3 regions of the Neobacillus sp. 114 genome follow, and region 2 is predicted to be linked to each of the others. Evidence: riboswitches for the same ligand, from Rfam matches in the RefSeq annotation. Region 2 holds a riboswitch; each other region holds the start of a gene.
What was found. Region 2 has a riboswitch for S-adenosylmethionine ahead of QNN06_RS26430 (methionine ABC transporter ATP-binding protein). Riboswitches for the same ligand answer to the same signal wherever they lie in the genome.
Positions count from the first base shown of each region.

Region 1: another riboswitch for S-adenosylmethionine. It lies ahead of metK (methionine adenosyltransferase); the one in region 2 lies ahead of QNN06_RS26430 (methionine ABC transporter ATP-binding protein).
Region 3: another riboswitch for S-adenosylmethionine. It lies ahead of QNN06_RS07615 (homoserine dehydrogenase); the one in region 2 lies ahead of QNN06_RS26430 (methionine ABC transporter ATP-binding protein).

Region 1 is NZ_CP126144.1:5,204,281-5,211,034, forward strand. Features, by position in the region: gene asnB (asparagine synthase (glutamine-hydrolyzing)) at 1-1,807, opposite strand, end outside; gene metK (methionine adenosyltransferase) at 2,040-3,242, opposite strand; SAM riboswitch class I at 3,508-3,640, opposite strand; gene pckA (phosphoenolpyruvate carboxykinase (ATP)) at 3,904-5,490, shown strand; gene QNN06_RS25555 (hypothetical protein) at 5,539-6,489, opposite strand; gene QNN06_RS25560 (RNA polymerase sigma factor) at 6,470-6,754, opposite strand, start outside.
Region 2 is NZ_CP126144.1:5,359,647-5,366,400, reverse strand. Features, by position in the region: gene QNN06_RS26445 (nuclease-related domain-containing protein) at 1-166, opposite strand, end outside; gene QNN06_RS26440 (SCP2 sterol-binding domain-containing protein) at 453-809, shown strand; SAM riboswitch class I at 891-993, shown strand; gene QNN06_RS26435 (O-acetylhomoserine aminocarboxypropyltransferase/cysteine synthase family protein) at 1,063-2,379, shown strand; SAM riboswitch class I at 2,505-2,610, shown strand; gene QNN06_RS26430 (methionine ABC transporter ATP-binding protein) at 2,733-3,758, shown strand; gene QNN06_RS26425 (methionine ABC transporter permease) at 3,751-4,416, shown strand; gene QNN06_RS26420 (MetQ/NlpA family ABC transporter substrate-binding protein) at 4,432-5,262, shown strand; gene sufC (Fe-S cluster assembly ATPase SufC) at 5,634-6,419, shown strand; gene sufD (Fe-S cluster assembly protein SufD) at 6,444-6,754, shown strand, end outside.
Region 3 is NZ_CP126144.1:1,541,353-1,548,106, reverse strand. Features, by position in the region: gene QNN06_RS07620 (DoxX family protein) at 36-530, opposite strand; gene QNN06_RS07615 (homoserine dehydrogenase) at 1,025-2,260, opposite strand; SAM riboswitch class I at 2,327-2,438, opposite strand; gene QNN06_RS07610 (GNAT family N-acetyltransferase) at 2,516-3,187, opposite strand; gene QNN06_RS07605 (GNAT family N-acetyltransferase) at 3,210-3,872, opposite strand; gene QNN06_RS07600 (carbon-nitrogen hydrolase family protein) at 3,891-4,748, opposite strand; gene argH (argininosuccinate lyase) at 4,939-6,315, opposite strand; gene QNN06_RS07590 (argininosuccinate synthase) at 6,394-6,754, opposite strand, start outside.

The DNA of each region.
Region 1 (6,754 bases), 160 kb from region 2:
GAACAGTCCAAATCTTTCGGCTGTTGTCAGCTTTATCCTGACAATGGTCATCAAGAAGCTTTAACAGGTACGTCTTATTGATTAAATGGTCTGTCTGGCTTTCACGAATGATATTTTTTGCCCAATCATTCATCTCAGCCTTTAGCCAGTGGCGGATAGGAACAGGGAAGCCAAGCTTCTTCCGGTTTAGAACATGATCAGGAACGACCCCTTCGGCGGCCTTCCGCAAAACGTACTTAGTAGTGCCGTTAGCTGTTTTCAAGCTAGTTGGGATTTTCGAGGCCACTTCAAATACTGCCTTATCTAAGAACGGCACGCGCAGTTCCAATGAATGAGCCATCGTCATTTTATCAGCCTTTAGCAAAATATCGCCGCGCATCCAAGTATGGATATCGATATATTGCATCCGGTCAACCGGATCATAGCCTCTTGATTCCTCATAAAGAGGCTTGGTGATATCGGTATAGTTCAAGCCTTCACGATAGACACTCAATAGCTCACGTTTTTCCGCTTCGTCGAACATCTTGGCATTACCAATGTAGCGCTGCTCCATCGGTGTCACCCCGCGTTCAATAAAGCTCTTTCCTTTCATCCCTTCCGGAAGCATATCGGCAATTCCTTTTAGAAGGACCTTTCCGACTCTAGGAATTTTATTAAAAATCTCCAAATCGCCAGGTTCGCGGTAAATATTATAGCCGCCAAACAATTCATCAGCGCCTTCGCCTGAAAGAACAACCGTAACATGCTTTCTCGCTTCACGGGCGACAAAATATAATGGAACACATGCTGGGTCGGCAAGTGGGTCATCCATATGCCAAATAATTTTAGGAACTTCTTTCATATATTCCTCAGGCGTAATGATATAACTGATGTTTTCCACGCCAAGCTTTTCAGCTGTTTCCTTGGCGACATCAATTTCACTGAAGCCATTGTGCTCAAATCCGACGGAAAACGTTTTAATAGCCGGATGGAATTGCTTTGCAATCGAGGCAATGATGGAAGAGTCAATCCCACCTGATAAGAAGGATCCAACCGGAACATCACTGCGCATATGCTTTTCAACCGAATCAAACAGAATATCACGGATTTCCTTTACGAAATCATCTTCCGATTTTAGTACCGGGTGAAAATGTGCCTTCCAGTAGCGGTTCATTTCCATCTTCGAGCCTATTTTTTTTGTAAAATAATGGCCTGGTTCAAGCTTTTTAATTCCTTCAGATAGGGTATCAGGTTCTGGAACAAACTGATAGGTTAAATAATGCTGCAAGGAATCATAATCCAGCACATCATTTTTAAGAGCCAGCAAAATGCTCTTTTTCTCAGAAGCAAAGAAGGTTCTGTCACCATCCTCCATATAAAAGAATGGTTTAATTCCAAACGGATCTCGTGCCCCATAAAGTGTTTGTTCCTGCTTATCCCAGATAACAAAAGCAAACATGCCGCGCAAGCGTTCAACTGCTTTTTCCTTTAGATGGCTGTAGAGGGCAATGATAACCTCTGTATCAGAGCTTGTGGAAAAAGTTAGTCCTTCTTTTAGCAACTCTTCACGTAGCTCGACATAGTTATAAATTTCACCGTTAAAAATAATCCAGTACCGTTCGTTTTCATACGTTAGCGGCTGGTGCCCGGATTCAATATCAATGATACTTAACCGGCGGAAACCAAATTGAATATGATCATCATAATAATAACCATCATCATCTGGTCCACGATGGGTTATAATATCGTTCATATTTTTAAAAAGCTGCTTTTCTTCGTCACGATAATTTTGCGTTTTGTCATGTACACAACCGATAAAACCGCACATTATGTACCTCACCTACTCTATTTCAAAATATCCTTTTGTAAAAACATACTCTTTAATACTACCACTTTTTTTTCAAAAATGGCACTGTGAACAAAAGGAAAATCATGTATCATCATTTTTCACTTCAATAGTCCTACTTAAACATTTTATTCCAGTTTTTAAAACACTGAACAAGAAATTAGACGATTAATGAAAAATGGGAGTTACACCTTAATGCAACTCCCACTCCCTATTATTCTCCTGCTGCCTTCTCACGTAATGCATCTGCCTTATCAGTGCGTTCCCATGGAAGATCAACATCCGTACGTCCAAAATGTCCGTAAGCTGCTGTTTGCTTATAGATTGGGCGGCGTAAATCCAGCATTTTAATGATTCCAGCAGGGCGAAGGTCGAAGTTTTTACTTACTAAGTCAACCAATACCTCTTCGCTGACTGTGCCTGTGCCAAAAGTATCGATGGAAATCGATACCGGTCTTGCTACACCAATCGCGTAGGCAAGCTGTACTTCACATTTTTCAGCTAAACCTGCTGCGACAATATTTTTTGCAACATAACGTGCAGCATAAGCGGCAGACCGGTCAACCTTTGTCGGATCCTTACCGGAGAAGGCGCCGCCGCCGTGACGGGCATAGCCTCCGTAAGTATCCACGATAATTTTGCGGCCTGTCAACCCTGCATCTCCCTGCGGTCCGCCGATTACGAAGCGGCCGGTTGGATTTATAAAATATTTTGTATTTTCATCGATTAATTCTTTTGGAACAACCGGATTAATGACATGTTCCTTGACATTACGCTGAATTTGCTCAAGTCCGATTTCCGGATGGTGCTGGGTGGAAATAACAATTGTATCAATCCGAACCGGTTTGTTGTTCTCATCATATTCCACTGTTACTTGTGTTTTTCCGTCCGGACGAAGGTATGGAAGGATATCGTCTTTTCTAACTTCTGTCAACCTGCGGGCAAGCTTATGGGCCAATGAAATGGGCAGTGGCATCAGCTCTTTTGTTTCGTTACAGGCGAAGCCGAACATTAAGCCTTGGTCACCTGCACCAATTGCTTCAATTTCTTTATCTGACATTTGACCTTCACGCGCTTCAAGGGCTTGATTGACACCCATGGCAATATCAGGAGACTGTTCATCAATAGAGGTTAAAACTGCACAGGTTTCAAAATCAAAGCCATATTTCGCACGTACGTAGCCAATTTCTTTAATCGTTTCACGAACAATTTTGGGAATATCTACATATGTAGAAGTGGTAATTTCGCCGGCAACCAGGACTAAGCCTGTCGTTACTGATGTTTCAGCAGCCACACGGGCATTTGCATCCTTTGCTAAAATGGCGTCTAAAATAGAATCAGAAATCTGGTCACAAATCTTATCAGGATGACCCTCAGTTACTGATTCGGAAGTGAACAAATGGCGTTTTGTTGACATCTGAATTCCTCCTATAATAATGAAATAATGAGGCTGCTTTTTTCAAAGGTTAACACCCTTTCCAAAAAACCTCCATTTTGATACGGAACTCATCCCTAATAGTATGAAATAAACATCAGGTTTTTATGAAATACTACCGAAAAATACCCAAACGAAATTCTTTAGAAGATTAGTAAAGCGATTCAAACGGCACGTGCGTTCGCCAAACATACAAAAAACCTTTCCATGAGGAAAGGTTGAATGCAAACATTTTGCGTGCCTTTCACTCTTATCGTTCAAGGACAAGCCTTGCATCAGGTTGAGCACCTTTGCCCGAAAAATGACCAATATAGGCATTTTCCTAGTTGCAGGTTGCTGGGTTTCATAGGGCCTGTCCCTCCACCAGCTCGGGATAAGAGAGTATCCGTTCAAGCTAAAATCATACCTCAGATTCTTAAAGTATGTCAATGTATTTTTTAGCAACATTAACCAAAATATACAATGGAGTATGATACAAAATATGCTTAAACTGTTTTTTTCATGACTTTTTAATCACCTTTAGAATAAGGTATAAAATACAGCATAATTTCGTCAATTAGTATAGACTATTATTTTAATTGTGTTATACTATTCAATATTAATATACCAAATTAAAAAAACCATAAAAAGGAAGGTTCATTAAATGAATTCTGTTCATATCCCGAATGAATTAAAGGAATTACTTAATGAAAGTAATGTCCAAGTCCAATTATCTGTGCCGCAGCTAGTTGAAAAAATCCTCAGCAGAAAAGAAGGGACACTCACTTCCACCGGAGCGGTTCGTGTTTCAACAGGAAAATATACTGGGCGGTCTCCAGAAGACAAATTCACTGTTTTGGAGGAGTCAACCAAAGATAAAATTGCCTGGGGCTCCTTAAATCAGCCAATCTCACAAGAGACTTTCGATCATCTTTATAATAAGGTATTAGAATACTTAAAACAGCAAGAAGAAGTTTATGTATTTAAAGGCTTTGCTGGTGCTGATAAGAAATCACAACTGCCGATTCAAGTCATAAATGAATTTGCTTGGCATAATCTTTTTGCCCACCAGTTGTTCATTCGGCCTTCGGAAGATGAACTTCTGACTCATGAAGCTGAATTTACAGTAATTTCTGCCCCTAATTTCAAAGCAGACCCGGCAGTCGACGGTACGAATTCTGAAACCTTCATTATTATATCATTTGAACGCCGCGTAGTTCTAATTGGAGGAACTGAATATGCGGGGGAAATGAAAAAATCGATTTTCTCTGTCATGAACTATTTACTGCCTGAAAACAATATTTTCTCTATGCACTGTTCAGCGAATGTCGGCATTGAAGGGGATGTAGCATTATTCTTCGGTTTATCCGGAACTGGAAAAACAACTCTTTCCGCAGACCCTAATCGCCGTCTAATCGGTGATGATGAGCACGGCTGGTCATCAAATGGCGTCTTTAATATTGAAGGCGGCTGCTATGCAAAATGTATTAATCTATCCCGTGAAAAAGAACCGCAAATCTTTGATGCCATCCGTTTCGGGACCGTTCTTGAAAATGTTGTGATCAACCAGGAATCGAGAATTCCGGATTACGATGATGGAACATTAACAGAAAACACTCGGGCCGCATATCCAATGGAGGCCATTGATAATATTGTCCAGCCTAGCATTGCCGGCCACCCGAATACCATTGTGTTTTTAACTGCAGATGCATTTGGGGTTCTTCCGCCAATCGCTAAATTAACAAGGGAACAAGCAATGTACCATTTCTTAAGCGGATTTACATCAAAGCTTGCTGGCACAGAGCGCGGCATTACTTCACCGCAGGCAACCTTCTCAACCTGTTTTGGTGCACCATTCCTGCCGCTGCCGGCTACACGCTATGCCGAAATGCTAGGTGAAAAAATACTTGAGCATAACGTTAATGTGTTCTTGGTTAATACAGGCTGGACTGGCGGAGAATATGGCGTCGGCAATCGTATGAAACTCTCATATACTAGAGCAATGGTGCAGGCAGCTCTTGAAGGAGAACTAAATCACGTAGAAACCGTTAAGGATACATTCTTTGGCCTAAATATCCCGCTCCATATTGCTGGGGTCCCTGATGAAGTGCTTCAGCCAATGAAAACATGGGCAGATCCTAAGGCCTATGAAATGAAGGCAAAGGAATTAGCAGGTCAATTCCGTGAGAACTTTAAAAAGTTTGCTAACGTTGCTTTGGAGATTAAAGAAAAAGGCGGACCAATTGCATAAATGCCTAAGGAAAAAGAGGCTGTACCGTAATTCGGTCAGCCTCTTTCTTTATTTTCCATCGGTTGGTTTCCTCACTTCAACAGCCTGTGATTGCTGGAGGACAGTAAAGCGATATTTGCCGCTTTTTTTAATTGTAAACCCGCCGCCATAATCAGTAATATGCTTTCCATCAGTGGTTGTATAGTCTGCAGCCTTCTTAAAAGTAAATGTCGTTGCCTCAGCAGTTTCTAATTGAAATATCTCCAATTCTATTTCGTCAGGAAGATTGCTGCCTTCGACTTCGATAACCTCGTGTTCATAAAAGCCTGCATAAAGGTCCTCCGCAGAAATCATTAGTGTCGATTTCCCAATTGAGATATATGGCTCCTTTACATATATGGAAAATTCACTGATTTGCTTGCCGCCAACCGTGAATTGAAGATTCCAAACTCCTGAAAAAGGCAATGGCTCGAAGCTTGTTACAGTGTGGGCATCCGTACCGTAGATTCCTCCAGATAAAGGAGTTTCAGCAAGGTGCTCTTTCACTCCTGTTTTAACGTGGACCGCATCGACCTTGAGAGATTTCGAATAATCATATTTTCCCCATAAAAAAATCATCATCTTAGCAACGGTGCCTTTATCTTTTGCAATCCAGTCCCGAGGTGCAAGCAGGCTCACCTTGTTTGGGATACCAAAATTACTATCTGCATAAATAGGTTTCCCCTCTTCATTCTTTAATGCAAAATAATCACCCTCTTGGGCTTTAGTTATAACGGAACTGCTGCTGCCGAGATTCTTTTCCTCCGCTGTATTCGTAAAATAGAAAATCGGGGCAATAAGAGCAAGAATGAACAATGCTGCCACAGCCCCCAGTCTTTGGATGTTAAACGGCTTTCTTGGCTTGACTGTGCCTGCTTCACTAATCCTTTTTAACATGTCCGTTCTCTGTTTTGTAGAAAGCTCATGTTTCGGAAAATCCGCCATCATTTCCAGTAGCTCTTTATCCGATAAATTGCTCAAAATATTCACCCTCCTTTAACTGCTCATTTAGTTTTTTCACAGCCCGAAAAAAGGTAACATTCACTTTATTTTCTGACCAGCCAAGAATGTGGCCAGTTTCCTGTGAAGAAAGCTCGGCAATGCCCTTAAGTAAAATTACATCCCGATAATTTGGCTTTAGTTCATTAATCGCTTCATATAAGCGGGCATACTCCTGCTTTTTTAAGATTTTCTCTTCTGTTTGATGTTCTTTTTGATCAGGTGATTCTCGATTTAATCGTTCCTT
Region 2 (6,754 bases):
TTTCTTTCAATTTAAAAAGCAAGCCATTTAAAACGATGCAGTTATTCTTCAATCTTTCGGTTAAAGCATCAAACATCACTTCTCCTTGATAGCCTTTTTCAAGAGCATAATACTTTTTCCTGTCTGTATCAGTAAGTGCCATACGCGGGTTTAATGCCCGTAACATAAGCAACTCCTTTGTTACTCGGCGCGATTTTTTTGGTGTAGGCATAGTCCACATCCTCTCAAATAATTAAAATACCCATATCCAATTTTACTCCAACTTAAACGCAAATTAGAATGTATGAATATTTTGTTAACATTACCAGCATCCAGCATAGTCCGACATATTTCTCGGGAAATGTTAATATTTCCCCATCCGTCCGAAGATAAATGTCGAGCAAATCATAAAGGAATAAATAAATCACTGCTGAATAGTAATTGGTATAGACGAGGATTTCGGAGTGATTAAAATGATAGAAGAGGTTAATAGCTTTTTAAAAACATTTAATGACCAAGGACATATTCTTCCGCTAATACAGCACGCAGAACTTAGGATTAGCCTAAGTACCACCGAACAGCAATCGGTTCAACTGGTTATTAAAAACGGGGAAATATTCGCCCTCTATGACTCACAACAGGATCAGGCGAATTGCCAAATCCACGGCGGCCTACAAGAACTAAAGCAACTTCTTGAAGGGAAAGAAAGATTAAGGGTACTGCAACGGAATGGAGTCCTGAACGTAAAAGGCGCACTAAGGACCGTATTATTACTGGAATCACTATTTTATTTAACTAAAGCTCAGACAAATCTTGCCGAAATAATTTAATCAAAGGTATTGACTCGGAATTAAACTTCAGGTATTATTTTTTTAGAATATTCAAGCAACGATCAACGAACTAAATAAACATTCTTATCAAGAGCGGCGGAGGGACTGGCCCGTTGAAGCCCGGCAACCGGTAGACCACACGGTGCTAAATCCAGCAGAGCAAACAGGCTCTGAAAGATAAGAAGAGCGGAGAACCCCCATCTTCTTATAGGAAGCATGGGTTTTATTTTTATATTGGGAGGGAATAAGAACTATGTCAGAAAAACAAAAGAAGTTAAGGTTTGAAACATTAAGTGTTCACGGTGGCCTCACACCAGACCCTGTAACAGGAGCACGGGCGCTACCTATCTATCAAAATAACGCCTACCAATTCAAAAGCACAGAGCATGCCGCCAACCTTTTCGCCTTAGCAGAGCCTGGGTACATATATACGCGGATTCACAATCCCACCACAACTGTTTTTGAAGAAAGAGTATCGCTCCTAGAAGGCGGCGTTGGTGCACTGGCAGTGGCAAGCGGCATGGCAGCTATCACACTGGCCATCTTAAACATTGCCGAAGCAGGCGATGAAATTGTTGCTGCATCCAACCTATACGGCGGAACCTATAATCTATTTGCAGTGACCCTCCCAAAATACGGGATTAATGTAAAGTTTGTAGATCCAGAGAATCCGGAAAACTTCCGTGCGGCCATTTCGGAAAAAACAAAAGCCGTTTTTGCTGAAACAATCGGCAATCCGAGCTTAAGAATCCTTGATATTGAAAAGGTAGCCAATATTGCACACGAAGCAGGGGTTCCTCTTATCGTGGACAACACCTTTGCGACACCATACTTGTGCCGTCCAATTGAGCATGGCGCTGATATCGTCGTTCACTCCGCCACCAAGTGGCTGTTAGGAAATGGAACAACTACAGGGGGCATAATTGTCGACGGCGGCAAGTTTGATTGGAATTCGCCAAAATTCCCTGGTTTTACAACGCCAGATGCCAGTTACCATGACCTGGTCTATGCTGAGGCACTTGGACCGGTAGCTTATATTATTAAAGCACGCGTACAGCTTCTCCGCGACATGGGGCCGGCTTTAAGTCCGCAAAGCTCATTCCAGTTTGTTCTTGGTTTAGAAACGCTTCATGTACGGATGAAAGAGCATGTGGCCAACACCCAAAAGGTAGTGGAATACTTGCAAAATCATTCTGCGGTTGAATGGGTTTCTTATCCGGGGCATCCATCACATCCTGACTATGAATTGGCGCAAAAATATTTGCCTAAGGGTGCTGGTTCTATGGTGGTATTTGGCATTAAAGGCGGCAGGGAAGCCGGTGCGAAATTAATCGATGCGATCACCTTATGGGCACACGTGGCTAATGTCGGGGATGCCAAGAGCTTAATTATCCACCCAGCAAGCACCACACACCAGCAGCTGGATGCGGAAGGTTTAAAGGCGGCGGGCGTTTCCGAGGATTTAATCCGTCTTTCCATTGGAATTGAAAATGTTGAGGACTTAGTGGAAGATTTAGAGGACGCAATCGAAGCTGCAACTGGCCTAACATCTTTAAAAACAAATGCCTGAATTTTTCCAAAAAAGTTTTTTGAAAATGTAGAATTTCGTCGTTGACACTACTTTCTAACCGTGATACTATTACTTTCATAATAATAGTATTAATGAATGAATAATTAAATATAGGATAGCTTTTGCTCTTATCAAGAGAGGTGGAGGGATGTGCCCTATGAAGCCCGGCAACCGTCAATTTATTGAAATGGTGCCAATTCACACAAAGCTTACGGCTTTGAGAGATGGGAGAAAGGATTCATTTAATGATGATGCCTTTCTGCCTGCGCAGAGAGGCTATTTATTTTACTAAAATAGAATCCTTTCGTGAAAATTATCAAATCCTAAAATAAGGATAAGAAGTAGGTGATTCAATGATTTCAATTAAAAATGTACGAAAGATTTTTTCTACCAAGCAGGGGCAACTAAAAGCAGTTGATGAAGTTAACCTTGATATTAAAGAAGGAGAAATCTTTGGTGTGATTGGATATAGCGGGGCCGGAAAAAGTACCTTAATCCGCATGTTAAATGGTCTCGAGCTGCCTACGGATGGAACTGTAAACGTGGCTGGCAGGGAGATTTCAAAAATAAAGGGTGCAGAGCTCAGAAAAGCCCGTCAGGAAATCAGCATGATTTTCCAGCACTTTAATCTTCTTTGGTCAAGAACGGTCAGCGAAAATATCGCGTTTCCATTAGAAATTGCTGGTGTGAGCGCACAGCAAAGAAAAAAACGGGTTGAAGAGTTGATCAAGTTAGTCGGCCTTGAAGGCAGAGGAGACGCCTACCCTTCGCAGCTTAGCGGCGGTCAGAAGCAGCGGGTCGGGATTGCCCGGGCCCTTGCCAATAACCCGAAGGTGCTTTTATGTGACGAGGCGACATCAGCGCTCGATCCGCAAACCACTGACTCTATTCTCGACCTTTTAGTGGATATTAATAAACAACTTGGCTTAACGATTGTGTTGATTACTCACGAAATGCATGTCATCCGGAAAATCTGTCATCGGGTAGCGGTCATGGAAAGCGGGCGGATAGTCGAGCTTGGGCCAGTACTTGATGTATTTAAAAACCCGCAGCAACCCATCACGAAGCGTTTCGTGCAGCAGGTAACCGAACCGGAAAAAACAAAAGAGACAGCAGAGCATTTGCTTGAGCGCTATCCGCATGGAAAGGTCATTCAACTATCGTTTCTTGGGGAAGCAACAGAACAGCCTTTAATCACACGTGTTATTCGTGATTTTGATGTCGTAGTAAATATTCTGCAAGGGAATATTTCACATACGCAAAACGGGTCTTATGGAACATTATTTATTCATTTGGATGGCCAAGCAAATGAAATTCAGAAAGCCATCGAATATATTCACTCGCAGCAAGTGGGCGTGGAGGTGATCAGTAATGGCTGACTTTATGGAATTAGTTAAGTGGGATGGGCTGTTACTGGCAACACGTGAAACGATCTATATGACCGCTATCTCGGTCCTTGCCACATTTATTTTGGGCTTGTTACTAGGCCTGCTGCTATTTCTAACGAGTAAAGGAAACATATGGGAAAATCGCGGAGTAAACATTATTACTGCCGGCTTTGTAAATATTTTTAGATCCATTCCCTTTATTATCTTAATTGTTTTATTAATCCCTTTTACTAAAATTCTCGTTGGGACAATGCTCGGTGCCAATGCTGCACTGCCGGCACTGATTATTGGAGCAGCTCCGTTTTATGCGCGTATGGTGGAAATCGCCCTTAGGGAGATTGATAAAGGGGTAATTGAAGCATCACAATCAATGGGTGCCACACATGGACATATTATTTTTAAGGTATTAATACCTGAATCCTTGCCAGCATTAATTTCCGGGATTACCGTTACCACGATTTCACTTGTTGGCTTTACTGCAATGGCTGGGGTCATTGGAGCCGGTGGACTTGGCCATTTTGCCTATCTAGAAGGCTTTCAACGCAACAGGCCAATGGTTACGTTAGTGGCAACTATTGCTATTTTAATCTTAGTTTTTATTATCCAATTTATTGGAGATTATTTCACAAAGAAAACAGATAAACGATAACAGGAGGAGAAAAGAATGAAAAAAGTTCTGGGTTTGATTTTCATTGCGTTTACCGTATTTGCCTTAGCAGCCTGCGGCGGTGCAAAAAATGATTCAGCAGATAAAGATGGGAACAAAAAATTAGTGGTTGGTGCAACAGCTGTACCACACGCAGAAGTACTTGAAGCAGCAAAACCAATATTGAAGAAAAAAGGTATTGATTTGGAAATTCAAGTTTTCCAAGACTATATTCTGCCAAACGTAGCATTAAAGGATAAAGAAATAGATGCAAACTATTTCCAAACACCTGGGTATTTAGATCTGCAGATGAAAGAAAATAAAGATTTTGATTTTGTCAGTGTGGGTGGGGTTCATAAAGAACCAATCGGCATTTACTCAAAAAAGTATAAAAGTCTAAAAGATCTTCCAAATGGTGCAACCATTATTATGAGTGATTCTTTAAGTGACCACGGCCGTATCCTGCCTATTTTTGAAAAGGCTGGACTAATCAAGCTTAAAGAAGGCGTGGGTGCAAACGCAAGAATAGACGATATCGTTGAAAATCCAAAGAACCTGAAGTTCCCTAAATTAATTGAAGCAAAATTACTAGCATCTTCCTTCGAAAACGGTGAAGGTGATGCGGTTGCCATTAATACCAACTATGCATTAGAAGGCGGCATTGATATTGGAAAATATGGTATTGCCTTTGAAGGTAGTGACGTGGTTCCAGCAAACCTTGTAGTAGTTCGTTCGGAGGACAAAGACCGTAAGGAAATCAAAACACTTGTAGAGGTTCTTCAATCGAAAGAAATTCAAGATTTTATTAAGGATAAATACAAGGGTGCTGTTATCGCAGCAACTGAGTAATTATTAAATAAATATGAAATTGCAGAAAAGTCAGTGAGGATTCACTGGCTTTTCTGTATTCATTACATGAAAGCCCATTATTCAGTAAAAAATAGATGCCATAACCACCGATGGCATTTTAGCAAAAAATAAGGTATCATTTTATTCGGGCTTGTATTACATAAAAAGTCTTTATCTGAAATTACTTTAAAAACTTCCTGCTATTCTCATTTAGCATGTTCTGAGTGAAAATACATGCTAGTTATTACTATTAAAAAGTTGCTAACAAATTTCATTTGTTATAAGATTGTAATGAGAATAAAGTGAGAATGAATGCGGAAGATCTTAAAAATCTGTCTGCAAAGATACAATACATTTTCGGAGGTATGAATATGGCTGGATCAACTTTAACAATCAAAGATCTGCATGTAGCAATTGATGGGAAAGAAATTTTAAAGGGTGTCAACCTTGAAATAAAAGGCGGCGAAATTCACGCCATTATGGGTCCTAACGGAACTGGTAAATCTACATTATCTTCTGCTATCATGGGTCACCCTAAATATGAAGTAACAAGCGGCAGCATTACGCTTGATGGGCAAGATGTTTTAGAAATGGAAGTAGATGAACGCGCTCGTGCTGGACTATTTTTAGCGATGCAATACCCAAGCGAAATTAACGGTGTAACGAATGCTGACTTTTTGCGTTCAGCTATCAACAGCCGTCTGGGCGAAGGCAACGAAATTTCTTTAATGAAATTCATTCGTAAAATGGATAAGCAAATGGAATACCTTGAAATGGATCTAGATATGGCGCAGCGTTACCTTAATGAAGGCTTCTCCGGCGGTGAGAAAAAACGTAATGAAATCCTGCAATTAATGATGTTGGAACCGAAAATTGCGATTCTCGACGAAATCGACTCCGGTCTTGATATTGATGCCTTAAAGGTAGTATCGAAAGGTGTTAACGAAATGCGCGGTGAGGATTTCGGATGCTTAATTATTACTCACTATCAACGTCTGTTAAACTATATCACTCCTGACCATGTGCACGTAATGATGCAAGGCCGTGTGGTAAAATCCGGCGGGCCAGAGCTTGCACAGCGCTTAGAAGCAGAAGGATATGACTGGATCAAGCAAGAGCTTGGTATTGAAGATGAAACAGTTGAGCAAGAAGCTTAAAAGCTTTTGTTAGGAGGGTTAGCAATGACAACAGAAACAACATTACCGTTTGATAAGGGTTTTGTGAGCTCTTTTTCAAAAGAAAAGAGCGAGCCTGCTTGGTTTGAAGAGCTTCGTCTGAAGGCACTTGAGCATTTCCACGAACTGCCGATGCCTCGGCCAGATAAAACAAAAATAGATAAATGGAATTTTACGCAGTTTGAGCAGCATACAGTTAAAAGTGCTCCATATACATCTTTGGCAGAATTGCCAGAAGAGGTTAAAGCATTAGTTGATTTGGATGCGGCAAAACAAAATTTATATATTCAGCGCAATCAAACGCCAGCCTTTATTTC
Region 3 (6,754 bases), 2.6 Mb from region 2:
AAAGGGGGAATTAACGATTATTAATTGGTGCTGCCTTATTGCATTTTTACCTCATTTACATGAGCCTTTTTGAAATAGCCTTTGATAAAAGGAACTGCATATCGGTCAAGCCCGAAATAGTAAGCTCCTGCACCTGCGAATAAAAGAATCATCGCGGCTGTATAAAGAATTGGGTTCGTGCTTGTCGTACCTGCCAGCATAAAGTTCAGGTTCATAAATGCACCGGCAACCAAGGCTGGGATAGTGGCAAGGCCAACGATTAAGCCAATACCGACTAACATTTCTCCCCAAGGTATTAATGTATTAAAAATTCCCACGTTAGGAACAGCGAATTGCTGTAAGAAATCTGCGTACCACGCTTGAACTGCAGGGTGATCGCCGGTTGCTGCCGCCATTGCTCCTTTTAGGAATCCGGTTGCATCAAAACCGCCTGTTAACTTATGATATCCTGCCTCAATCCATTGTAATCCAAGCCAAACACGTAATACTGTCCAAACAACAGCTGCGTATGGAGTTTTGTACCATCTCATCATAATCATCTCCAAGTTTTTTGTGAAATCATTCACAATTTTATTTGGTTATACCCCTTTTTAAAGGGATTGATCAGCTAGCTGTTTCTTATAAAGAAGTGTTTGTGAATTGTTTCACTATCTTCTTTACACTTTTAATATACTCCCCTCCTATTGAAAAAACAACGGCTTTCACAGTTTCTTAACATATTAAAGTTAGAAATTTGAAAAGAATGTGAACTCGATACGGCATGTTAGTGTTATCCTTCCCCTTCACCTTTTGTGGACAATGTGAATAATGTGGACAACACCAGCTTCCCCCTTATAAAACCTGATTTTTAAAATCAGCCTTTCTGTTAATAATAATCGGTAGGTAACCGCTTCCGAAATTTGGATAATGTGCATAAACCTGCGGAATGCCTATAAATACAGGACTTTAGATGTGGAAAAAACGCTGGATAAATTAATGTCCATTCATAGCAAAGGAGCATCAGATAAAAGATGCCCCTTAAACCCTATAATGCCTTTGCTTCCTCGTTCCCCCGAACAAGGAATTCTTCCTTACCCAGGATCGAAAAATATTGAACCGATGGTTGTCTTTGAGCAAGCTGCTCTATGTCCTTTTTAGTACCCTTTAGAACAAAGATTCCTTCAGAGATTTCATCCACCAGTGTAATAGCGGGACTGCCATATTTTTGGACCAGTCCTTGAACCAGCCAGTATTCCCTCTGGTGTTCATTTTTTAACTCAATGTCCTCCCCTGAGGTTTTCAAATAATTAGATTTAGTCATGTGGCTTTGACATACATGGACTAAATCCTCAATGATGGCACTAGCAGTTGGGTACATGCCTGCACCCGGTCCTTGAAGGGTGATTTCGCCAACGATATCAGATTTTACATTCACCGCGTTCTCCACCCCTTCAACATGGTAAAAAGGGTGTTCAGAACCGACCAGAACCGGCTTCACCGATGCCTGAATGCGGGTGCCAGACTTCCAGATGCTCGCGATATGTTTAAACCTTAGCCCTAAGTTTTGCGCTGCTTCGATCAATTCACTTGTAATAGACGTAATCCCTACCCGCTCGACATTACGCCAGTCAGGCTCTTCTCCAAATGCCAGCCTGCTGAGGATCATTGTTTTATAAAAAGCATCAAAGCCTTCCACATCATTGGTCGGATCCGCCTCGGCATAGCCATTTTCCTGTGCACGCAGCAAGCTTTCGGCAAATGACTGCCGCTTCTCCCTCATCTCGGTCAAGATGAAATTTGACGTTCCATTAAGGATTCCCAGGATCCGCTGGACACGATTAATTTTTAAAAGCTGTCCGAGAGTTTGAATGACCGGAATCCCTCCCGCCACTGTTGCCTCAAAACCAACCGACACCTGATGCTGTTCCGCTAACTCTATAAGCTCATTCCCGTGGTGGGCAAACATCTCTTTGTTCGCTGTAATGATGTGGCAGCCCCGTTGGATTGCTTTTTTCAAGTAGGTAAAAGTCGGGTCTTTATCCACGATGCACTCAATCACGACATCAAGCTTCGGCAATTGCAGAATTTCTTCGAAGTCCGTTGTCAGCAGAACATTTCCGTTAATCTCCCGCGGCTTTCGCTTGTTTCTGACAAGGACGGCGGCAACCTCTACTTCCTTCCCTAATTCTGCCGCTAGCTCATCGCTATGTGATTGAATGGTCCGATAAACCCCTTCACCAACCGTACCGAACCCGAGAATTGCCACTTTAATTACAGACATGTCTGCCACCCCTTTATTTTTTTGAAAAATAAAAACCCTCTTCATAAGAAGAGGGCTTTATTCCTCCTCTTATCTATCAGGCTACAAATAACCTGCAGGAATTAGCACCTTTTCAAGGAATACCTTGAAGGTTGCCGGGCTTCATCGGGCCTAGTCCCTCCGCCGCTCTGGATAAGAGATATTTATTTGATTTTTCATTAAATTTCCAAAGATATATAAAAAGTATATTATCTGAATTTTCAAGAGTTGTCAATATTAAAGTGGTAAAAGGGCGACCGTTTCTTTTGCTGCTAATTTCTCAACCATATCCAGCCATTTCTGTGGTTTGTTTGAGAGCACCGAGTAATAGGTGGTAAGAAAGTCTCTAACAAGTGATGCCGGAATTTCGGCGATTTCTTCCTTTATCGGCATGAAGCATAGATCGAGGCCAGACACCGCTTCCCCGTTGTTTTCCCAGGACGGGTGAACGTAAGCAAGGTCAAGGCGCTTATAGCCTAAATGTGACAGAACCTCACGGCGCACGTACGGGTCCATGACCTTCACGCCGCCAAATTCGTGGTGCTCTACACGGTATGGGTCATAGATTTCGGCAAACATTCCGAAAAGCTCTTTTCCGTTTTGGGCAGCAAGCTGTTTTAAGTCTTTCAGACGATTTTCTGCTAAAAATCGGCCAAGCGAGAGGCCTGGTTTGCTGATGATGGTGAAGTCGGTCATCGCAATGTTCCAGTCCGGATAATAGCGGTATTCAGTGGCACCGACGACCTCTTCCTCATAGACGGCAACGAATACGCGGATACTTGGGTCTTCTAACGGTTCTTTCCACAATTCATATTCGAGGACCTCTTCCGGAGGAAAAATCTGTCCCATTAAATCGTGAAGCTTTTTAAAATTTGGGTCTTCGATATTGGTAATGCGTTTAAATTCCATTTTTTCTAATTCCCCTTCTAAATTATTTAAATGGGTTCTTCCATTCCATTAATGCCGCATTGTTGAGGGATTCTTCATCCTCTAAATAGTTTCTGGCGACACCGATTGGGACACGTCCGCAGCGGAGGAGAAAGCTGATGACGGGATCCTTCAGCTCGCCTTTAATGACAGCTTCTAGATACTCTTCCGGCGTCATTTTTTCAGCCACTTTATGATAGCACGGCATCCGACCGCCACCCAGCAGTCGGTCATAGCCTTTTTCAATGACCACATGGTACATGGCATACATCATTAATTTTCCGAGCCCAAGCTTGCGGTACTTCGGACGGACGCTGATATCAACAATGTAGAGGGTGTTGCCGTTCGTATTATGGTTGCGGATGTAGCCGTGGTCGGTAACTTCTTCCCAAGTATGGCTGTAATTGTCCGGATCCAACTCGACACAAACTCCGGTGAGCGAGCCCGCCAATTTCCCATTGATTTCAACGCATAATGCCCCTTCCTGAAACAGGGTCACATGATTAGTTAATTGTTCTTTATTCCACCAAAGCTCTGATGGAAAAGGAGGCGGGAAGCATTCGGACTGGATTTCGATGAGCTGATCAAAGTCCTCCATTGTGTAATTACGGATGCAAACCGGCAGAGGCCGGTCCTGATCATAAACGTAAAATTCACTACGATACATGGCAAGACCTCCCTCGTTTTAATTCCAATCTGTATATAAATCGGTGCGGCGGTCGCGCCAGGTGGTCACAGAACCGCGCTCGCGAACTTCGTATAGCAGTTCCAGGTCAAGGTCGGCTGTTACGACCATGTCGTTGTTGATTTCCCCTTCTACTAAAAGTCCTTTTGGCGGGAACGGGATATCGTTTGGAGTGATGATGACGGCCTGGCCAAAGTTTGCCCGCATGAAATCAACGGTAGGCAGCGCGCCAACCGTTCCGGTTAACACCACATATACCTGATTTTCAATCGCTCGGGCATGGCTCGTGTAACGAACGCGGTGGAAGCCGTGGCGGTCGTCCGTACAGGATGGACAGAAAATCACGTCTGCTCCCTTCGCCTTCGCCATCCGGACGATTTCTGGAAATTCAATATCATAGCAGGTTAACAGAGCAATTTTTCCTTTTTCTGTTTCAAAAATTTGAAACGAGTCCCCTGCTGCCATATTCCATTCGTTAACCTCGGTTGGCGTGATATGCAGTTTAGCCTGCTCGCCTACACGGCCATCTGGGTAAAATAAATGGGCAGTATTGTAGAGCTTGCCATCCTTTTCAAGAACATGGGTCCCCGCGTTGATATGCATGTTGGTTTCTTTTGCAAATTTAATAAATAGTTCACGGTATTGGTTGGTGAAGCTAGGCAGGTCATTGATGGTCAGGCTTTGTCCTTGACCATTTCCAATGGAAAGTAATTGCGTAGTAAAGAATTCAGGAAAAAGGACAAATTCAGCCCCGAATTCTTCGGCGGTTTTTATATAATGCTCACATTGAGCGGCAAATTCCTCAAATGAGTTGATTGTGTGAAGATGGTACTGAACAACAGATACTCTAAGTTTCATTTTTCGCCTCCAGATTGGTTATTGGAAGTTAGATTCCATATAGAATTATCTTATAATCTAGCATTTTATACAAATGAAATGCCTTCCATATTTACGGGCATATAAAAAGCCAGCACGGGCGCTGGCTTTAATTGTAGAGATCCTACTAATTTCTTTTCCAAAAGGTAATTTAGTTACCTATTTAAAAAGCTTACTGCTCTAGTTTTCCCTCAGCAAGTTTAATTTGCTCTCTTACCTGCTCCGGCGAGGTACCGCCAAAGCTGTTTCGGACCGCTACTACATGCTCCGGCGCCAACACAACGTAAATATCCTCTTCAAACAGAGTACTAAACTGCTGGTATTCGTCCATCGTCAAATCCAACAGGAATTTGCCGGATTGGATCGAGTAAAGAACAATTTTCCCAATCACTTCATGTGCCTCACGGAATGGCAATCCTTTGCGGACAAGGTAATCGGCAATGTCAGTAGCATTAGAAAAGTCATTATTGATAGCTTTTCGCATGACATCCTTGCGAACGGTCATTGTTTCAATCATTGGTGCCAAAAGCTTCAATGAGCCTTCTAGGGTAACCACAGTATCAAACATGCCTTCCTTGTCTTCCTGAAGATCTTTGTTATAAGCTAGCGGCAGTCCTTTCAACACAGTCAGCAAGCCAATCAGATTGCCATACGTGCGTCCTGTTTTTCCGCGCAGAAGCTCTGGTACGTCAGGATTCTTTTTCTGTGGCATGATGCTGGATCCTGTACAGAACGAATCATCGAGCTCGACAAACTGAAATTCCTGGCTTGACCAAATAACCAATTCCTCTGAAAGACGAGAAATATGTGTCATTATGATTGAGCCAATCGACAGGAATTCTAGGATAAAGTCGCGGTCGCTGACGGCATCCATACTATTTGGATAGATGGTCTCAAAGCCTAGTTGCTCGGCAACAATCTCACGGTTAATCGGGAATGTTGTTCCTGCCAACGCTCCCGAACCAAGTGGCAGCCAGTTCACGCGTTTCAACGAATCCATCAGTCTCTCCTTATCCCGCTCGAACATCCAGAAATAAGCCATTAAATGATGGGCGAATGAGACAGGCTGCGCGCGCTGCAAATGGGTGTAGCCCGGAATCAGCGTTTCCACATGCTCCTTCGCTTGTCCGATAATCGCCTGCTGAACCTCTTCAACCAACGTGATCAACTCAGTTGTCTTTGTTCTTAAATAAAGATGCATATCCGTCGCCACTTGGTCGTTCCGGCTGCGGCCTGTGTGGAGTTTCCCGCCAACAGGTCCAATCTCTTCAATTAGCTGTCTTTCAATATTCATATGAATGTCTTCATCTTCAACTAAAAATTCGACCTCGCCGCGGTCTACTTTTTCCTTAATCAGCAGAAGGCCGTTTTTAATTTTTTCCGCATCCTCCACTGGGATAATGCCACATTCACCAAGCATTTGCACATGAGCAAGGCTTCCTGCAATATCTTCCTTAGCCAGCTTTTGGTCAAAGGAAATCGATGCTGTAAACTCTTCCACTAATTTGTTGGTTTCCTTTGTAAAACGTCCGCCCCATAGCTTAGACATCACTTGCTCCTCCTAAATGTAAGAAGATTGCCCCCGAAACAGCTTCGAGGGCACTCCAAATTTATTTTTCAAATAAGATTATTGTTTCACAACAGATTCTTCTTTTTTATTAACCTCAGAATATACCTTTGTTGGCAGACCCCAAAGCTTAATGAAACCGACCGCTGCATTATGATCAAAGGCATCGCCTTTTGTATAAGTAGCAAGCTCTTCATTGTAAAGGCTATGAACGGACTTACGGCCGACAACCGTATGGTTACCTTTATGAAGCTTCACGCGGATTGTTCCGGAAACAACCTTTTGAGTTTCGTCGATAAACGCATCAAGCGCAGCTTTCAATGGTGAATACCAAAGACCTTCGTAAATGATTTTTGCCATTTGCTGGTCTACCTGTGTTTTGAATTGAGTTACTTCACGTGGTAATGTCAAGAACTCCAAT